3 regions of the Pseudomonas sp. 2 genome follow, and region 3 is predicted to be linked to each of the others. Evidence: riboswitches for the same ligand, from Rfam matches in the RefSeq annotation. Region 3 holds a riboswitch; each other region holds the start of a gene.
The links. A riboswitch is a leader RNA that binds a small molecule or an ion and turns the genes downstream of it on or off. The one in region 3 is predicted to bind cobalamin.

Region 1 (2,261 bases), on a different contig from region 3:
CTACGACCAGCCGTTCGACGCGGTGATCCAGGCCGGTTACGGCGAGCACGGCCGCGAAGGGTTGCAGGAGTTGCTGGAAGTGCCGGTGGTGGACATCACCGAAGCGGCGGCCAGCCTGGCGATGCTGTTGGGCCACAAGTATTCGGTGGTGACCACGCTGGACCGTGCGGTGCCGCTGATCGAGGATCGTCTGAAACTGGCCGGGGTGTACGAGCGCTGCGCTTCGGTGCGGGCCAGCGGCATGAGCGTGCTGGAGCTTGAAGAAATGCCCGGGCGCGCAATCGAGGCGATTGTCGAACAGGCCGCCCATGCCGTGACCCACGACAAGGCCGAGGTGATCTGCCTGGGCTGCGGCGGCATGGCGGGCCTGGACCAGATGATCCGCGACCGCGCCGGGGTGCCGGTGGTGGATGGCGTGACGGCCGCCGTGGCGTTGGCCGAGTCGCTGATGCGGCTGGGGTTGAAGACCTCCAAGGTGCGCACCTATGCCACGCCGCGTACCAAGAAGGTGATCGGCTGGCCGCTCAGTCTGTGATATCAGCTTCTGCCCGCAGGGCGTAGGAGCTTGGCTTGCCAGCGATCTGGCGCGCAGCGGCAGTAAACCCTGAGCACGCGGTATGTCTGACAATGCCGAGGCGCATGGTTTTGCTGCCGCTGCGCGCCAGATCGCGAGCAAGCTTGCTCCCACGCCCTGCGGGCAGAATCAAAAGCGGATTCGCCCGCTCTCTTCAAATCGTTTAGTATCCCCGCCGCCGGTTTCCACTCGGAATTAATAGGGAATCCGCGAGCCTGACCGCTTCAGGGACAAAGGCTCAAACGGAACTGTCCCCGCAACTGTAGGCGCTGAGCCCTGCTTCACGATCGCCACTGGGTCCTCCCGGGAAGGCCGGAGCATGGCAATGACGCGCCAGTCAGGAGACCTGCCGGCAAGCGTCAATCATTCACCGGCGGGGTGTCCGGGAAGGACATCCGTTCGTGCAGGTTTTCACCCGCGCCAGCCTTTCATGCATCGCATGATCGGGATGTGCTTTCCAGTAGCGATTCGTCGGCAATCAGCCTTACTGGAGATTTGCGTTCATGTCGCTGCGCCGCCTTGCCACCCTGTTCACCGGTCTGACGCTCTCTAGCGCCGCCCTCGCCGCGCCCACCCACTACCCGCTGACGATCGACAACTGCGGCGTGCCGCTGACCTTCGCCCATGCCCCGCAAAAGGCCGTGACCATCGGCCAGGCCGCCACCGAAATGCTTTACGCCCTGGGCCTGAGCCAGCAAGTGGTCGGCACCTCGCTGTGGTTCAACCAGGTACTGGCGCAGTACCAGGACGCCAACAGCCAGATCGAGCGCCTGGCCGACAATGCGCCGAGCTTCGAATCGGTGATCGGCAAACGCCCGGACTTCGTGCCGGTGCAGTTCGAATGGATGGTCGGCCCGCAAGGCGCGGTCGGTACCCGCCAGCAGTTCGCCGACCTGAAGATTCCGGCCTACATCCTGCCGTCTGATTGCGAAGGCAAAGACAATCTGGTCGGCGCCGACGGCACCCGACTCAAGGCGTTCGACATCGAGACCCTGTACAAGAGCGTGCGCCAGCAAGCTGAAATCTTCGACGTGCAGGACCGCGGCCAGGCACTGGTCGCCGACTTCCAGGCGCGCCTGGCCAAGGCGGTCGCTGAGGCGAAATCCCACGACAGCCAGCAGCTCTCGGCGCTGTTCTGGTTCTCCAGCCCTGAGCTCAACGCCGCGCCTTTCGTGGCCGGGCGCAAGGGTATCCCGAATTTCATGCTCGACACCCTGGGCATGCGCAATGTCATCGAATCCGACGAAGAATGGCCGACCGTGGGCTGGGAAACCATCGCCAAGGCCAACCCGAGCATCCTGGTCATCGCGCGCATGGATCGTCGCCGTTTCCCGGCCGACGATCATGAGAAGAAGCTGGCCTTCCTCAAATCCGACCCGGTCACCCGCAACATGGATGCGGTGAAAAACAACCGGATAGTGATCATGGACGCCAGCGCCATGGAATCCAGCGTGCGCCTGTTCGACGGCATCGAGCAGCTCGCCCAGGCCACGGCGGGCCAATGATTCGCAACAGTTTGCTGCGTCTGCTCACTCACGCCCTCTGGGTCAGCGCCGTGCTGTTGGCGGCCGTGATCGCCGGCATCGCCATCGGTGAAACCTCCATCAGCCTGCCGGTGATTTTCCAGGTGCTGGCGAACAAGCTGTGGGCGGCCGGCTACCCGCTGGACCCGATCGACGAAGGCATC
Region 2 (2,261 bases), on a different contig from region 3:
CAGCGGCGGCGTCCAGGCGAACGTCCAGATCGTTCAGCTCGCTGGCCTGAACCAGGCCCAGATGGCGGCTCGGCAGCTCGATCCCGGTTTCCCGGGAGAGCGCGCCGTACCAGCGCAGGCCTTCCGTGAGGCTGCCTTCGAGCAATTGCGCATGGCGCACTGTGCCCACGCGATTGGCCAGCACCCCGGCAAAAGGCAGGTCCGGCTGATAACGCGCAAGGCCCAGCGCCAGGGCGCCAAAGGTCTGAGCCATGGCGGTGCCGTCGATCACGCCGAGCACCGGCACGCCGAAGTGCCGCGCCAGGTCAGCGCTGGACGGCGTGCCGTCGAACAGCCCCATCACGCCTTCGATCAGGATCAGGTCGGCCTCGCCCGCCGCTTCCCAGAGCAGGCGCCGGCTCTCGTCTTCACCCACCATCCACATGTCGAGCTGATAGACCGGATGGCCGCTGGCGCGCTCCAGAATCATCGGGTCGAGAAAATCCGGCCCGCATTTGAACACCCGCACCTTGCGCCCCTGATTGCGATGCAGGCGGGCCAGCGCGGCGGTGACGGTGGTCTTGCCCTGCCCGGAAGCAGGCGCGGCGATCAGCACCGCGGGACAGGTGCGCGGCTCACTCACAGCTCGATGCCCTTCTGCGCCTTGATACCGGCCTGGAACGCGTGCTTGACCACGGCGATCTCGGAAACGGTGTCGGACAGGTCGATCAGTTCCTGCTTGGCGCCACGGCCGGTGATCACCACATGCTGCATCGGCGGGCGGGCCTGCAGGTCGCCAAGGACCTGATCAAGATCCAGATAGCCGTGCTTGAGGGCGATGTTCAGCTCATCGAGGATCACCAGGCCGATCTCCGGATCGCGCAGCATCTGCCGGGTGACCGCCCAGGCGGCCTCGGCGGCGGCGATATCACGCTGGCGGTCCTGGGTTTCCCAGGTGAAGCCTTCGCCCATGACGTGGTAGCGCACCTGCTCGGGGAAGCGGCGGAAGAACAGCTCCTCGCCGGTGGCATTACGCCCCTTGATGAACTGCACCACGCCGCACTGCATGCCGTGGCCCATGGCCCGGGCGAGCATGCCGAAGGCCGAGCTGCTCTTGCCTTTGCCGTTGCCGGTCAGTACCACCAGCAGGCCGCATTCGTTGGGTGCGCTGGCAATGCGCTCATCGATGATCGCTTTCTTGCGCTGCATGCGCGCCAGGTGGCGTTCGTCACGTTCGGGGGATTCGCTCATCTCGGCTCTCCGCTTGAGGGGCAGACAGGACAGACGAAGGACGCAGGCAAGGACTGACAGCAGGCACCGGAACAGTCCGGGCCTGCGCAGAGCATCGCCCTCCGTGATGCCGTTCGGGTGGATCAGGCCGGTCTCCGGACTCATGAGCGATGCTGCCGGCCGCGCGCCTTCCCATGCCCATGGACACAGTGGCATCGTGCGCAGCCTTGACTCATTTACCGTTGCGGAGGCAGTGCCGGGATAGATCGCGAACGCTCGCACCGGCTTCCCTGTTTCACCCTGTCGACCGGTCGCGGTCGCGGGCACCTGAAACAATCGGCGAAGGTTAGAGGGTTGACCCCGGAGCGTCAATCGAACAGGCGTTTGTTCTGCGGTTGAACCCCTTACCGCACTGCGTCTCTATTTCATACACATGCCATTGCATGACTGCCAGGAAAGGGAGATCGAAGATGCTCACGCGCAAACCCCAGGTTGTGATGTTGCTGTTGGTAGCGGCGGGCCTTTCGGCCTGCGGTGAATCCTCCAGGTTGCAGGTGGCCGACGGCATGGGCCCCTCGCCCCAGTTGCCCGAGCCGAACAAGACCCTGATCCCCACTGTGAACATCGCCCCGGCCGTGGGCTGGCCGGCCGGCGCCAGGCCGGTCGCAGCGCCGGGCACCCAGGTGGCGGCCTTCGCCGAAAACCTCGACCACCCGCGCTGGCTGTACGTGTTGCCCAATGGCGACGTGCTGGTGGCCGAAACCAACGCACCGCCCAAACCCGACGACGGCAAGGGCATTCGCGGCTGGGTCATGAAGAAAGTCATGGGCCGCGCGGGCGCGGGCGTGCCCAGTCCGAACCGCATCACCCTGCTGCGCGACAAGGACCACGACGGCGTCGCGGAAACCCGCACGGTCTTTATCGACCACCTCAATTCGCCCTTCGGCATGGCGCTGGTGGGTAACAACTTTTACGTCGCCGACACCGATCGCCTGCTGCGCTTCAACTATGTGCCGGGCGAGACCTCGATCAAGGGCGAGCCGCTGAAAGTC
Region 3 (2,261 bases):
CCGATGCCGCCGTGCAGGGAAATCAGGATGACCTTGGCGTGACGCAGCACCTCGTCGACGTACAGGTCGACCGAGGCGTGGTTCTGCACCTGCATCGGGTTGGCCAGACGCAGGCTCGGGTAGTCGTCCGGCAGCTGCTGGGCGGTCTCGGCCAGCAGCGCCAGGTGTGAATCGCCACTGCACAGGATCACCAGATCGGCCGGGGTCTGTCCCAGATCGGCGATGCTGTCATCGGGGACAAAGCCACCGGGCTGGGTGCGCAGCAGGTGCATGGATCAGCCCTGAATGGCGGCGCGCAGCTGAGCTTCGATGGCGGCAGCGTCGAGGTCCTGACCGATCAGCACCATGTGGCTGACGCGCTCCTCGTCGGCCTTCCAGGCGCGGTCGAAATGTTTGTCGAAGCGCGTGCCCACACCCTGCACCAGCAGGCGCATCGGTTTGCCGGGAATCGCCGCGAAGCCTTTGACCCGCAGGATGCCGTGCTGGATCACTGCCTGAGTCAGCGCATCGAGCAGCAGTGCTTCGTCGGCCTGGGGCAGCGAGATAGAGATGGAATCGAACGCGTCGTGATCGTGGTCGTCATGGTCGTCGCCTTCGTGGTGATCGTGGTGGGTCTTGCGGCCATCGATATGCAGCTCGGACTCTGCGCCCAGGCCCAGCAGCACGTTGATCGGCAGTTGGCCCTTGCTGGCTTCGATGATTTTCACTGCAGGCGGCAGTTCTTCGGCGACTTCGGCACGCACGGCGGCCAGCGCCTGGGCGTCGAGCATGTCGGCCTTGTTCAGGACCACCAGGTCAGCACTGGCCAGCTGATCAGCGAACAGCTCGTGCAGCGGGGATTCGTGGTCCAAATTCGGGTCGAGTTTGCGCTGGGCGTCGACCTGATCGGGGAAGGCGGCGAAGGTGCCCGCCACCACTGCCGGGCTGTCGACAACGGTGATCACCGCATCGACCGTGCAGGCGTTGCGGATTTCCGGCCACTGGAAGGCTTGCACCAAGGGTTTTGGCAGGGCCAGGCCCGAGGTTTCGATGAGGATGTGGTCCAGATCGCCGCGACGGGCGACCAGTTCCTGCATCACCGGGAAGAATTCTTCCTGCACGGTGCAGCACAGGCAGCCGTTGGCCAATTCATAGACGCGGCCATTGGCTTCTTCTTCGGTGCAGCCGATGGTGCACTGCTTGAGGATTTCGCCGTCGATGCCCAGCTCGCCGAACTCGTTGACGATCACCGCGATCCGGCGGCCTTCGGCGTTGTCGAGCATGTGGCGCAGCAGCGTGGTCTTGCCCGAGCCCAGAAAGCCGGTGACGATGGTGACGGGAAGTTTGGCCAGTGTTTTCATCGGATGCCCTATCGAATGCTCTGCGGCGTTGCGGCGGGCAAACAGGACGAGAACCGCGCGCCCCATGCTGTACGCAGGCCCGCCGTTGGATTCGCCACCGGATCACCCCGCCCGGTTGTAAAGAGAATGCATGGACGTGACGTCCGTTCGAGGCAGGTCTCCTGGCTCACGGTGGCTCGCGGCGTGGATCAGCCGACGAGCGTTCATCGCGCCTTCCCGCGGGTGCAGTGGCTGTGCAATGAACCTGTCCGTTTACAGTTGCGGGGGCAGCTGTGGCATCGAACCACATTCCCTTCTTAGCACCGCTGCCGGGTCGACAGGCAGATCGGTGAACCTCAAGTGCGCAAGGCTACGCAGTGGCTGAAAGAAGGTCAACGCAGAAACGGCGTGTTGCGCGATGCGAGATTCGGCCTGGCTTTTTTGTGGGAGTGAGCTTGCTCACGAAAGCGATCACCTAGCCCCACTATTTATGACGCCTGTCAAAGCCCTTTCGTGAGCAAGCTCACTCCCACATTGACCTCTGCCAGCCGCAGGACCACGTTGTCCGATTGACTGCCGCCCCGCCCCATGCTCTCCTACACACCTTGTTACGGGTGCCCTTCACAGGGTGAAACGGGAAACCGGTGCGTACAGGCCACAAGGCTTGTGCAAGTCCGGCGCTGCCCCCGCAACGGTAAGCGAGCGAAGAGTCAGATCCACTGTGTCGGTCAGCGATATGGGAAGGCGATTCTTGCAGGCTTGGTGCTGTTAATCAGCCCGATGCCCCTCGCAAGCCCGGAGACCGGCCCGACAACGTTCACATAACAGACCCGCGGTGGGCGGGTGCAGTTGAGTTCGCCACTGACGTCCTGTCAGCGGCGCGCCTTTGCGCCTTCCCGTCCGCTGACACTTTCAGAGGGAAGCGCCATGTCGATCAGCACG

Region 1: it holds a riboswitch for cobalamin, as region 3 does, so the genes downstream of both, AC1MEK_RS11465 (ABC transporter substrate-binding protein) here and cobW (cobalamin biosynthesis protein CobW) in region 3, are expected to answer to the same signal.
Region 2: it holds a riboswitch for cobalamin, as region 3 does, so the genes downstream of both, cobO (cob(I)yrinic acid a,c-diamide adenosyltransferase) here and cobW (cobalamin biosynthesis protein CobW) in region 3, are expected to answer to the same signal.

What each region holds. Positions count from the first base shown of each region.
Region 1 covers NZ_JBWXNG010000005.1:384,600-386,860, forward strand. The annotation lists gene AC1MEK_RS11460 (aspartate/glutamate racemase family protein) at 1-535, shown strand, start outside; cobalamin riboswitch at 737-942, shown strand; gene AC1MEK_RS11465 (ABC transporter substrate-binding protein) at 1,078-2,079, shown strand; gene AC1MEK_RS11470 (FecCD family ABC transporter permease) at 2,076-2,261, shown strand, end outside.
Region 2 covers NZ_JBWXNG010000002.1:18,560-20,820, forward strand. The annotation lists gene AC1MEK_RS03065 (cobyrinic acid a,c-diamide synthase CobB) at 1-622, opposite strand, end outside; gene cobO (cob(I)yrinic acid a,c-diamide adenosyltransferase) at 619-1,230, opposite strand; cobalamin riboswitch at 1,339-1,555, opposite strand; gene AC1MEK_RS03075 (PQQ-dependent sugar dehydrogenase) at 1,680-2,261, shown strand, end outside.
Region 3 covers NZ_JBWXNG010000001.1:122,324-124,584, forward strand. The annotation lists gene cobN (cobaltochelatase subunit CobN) at 1-272, opposite strand, end outside; gene cobW (cobalamin biosynthesis protein CobW) at 276-1,340, opposite strand; cobalamin riboswitch at 1,475-1,693, opposite strand; cobalamin riboswitch at 1,915-2,144, shown strand; gene AC1MEK_RS00550 (CbtB domain-containing protein) at 2,247-2,261, shown strand, end outside.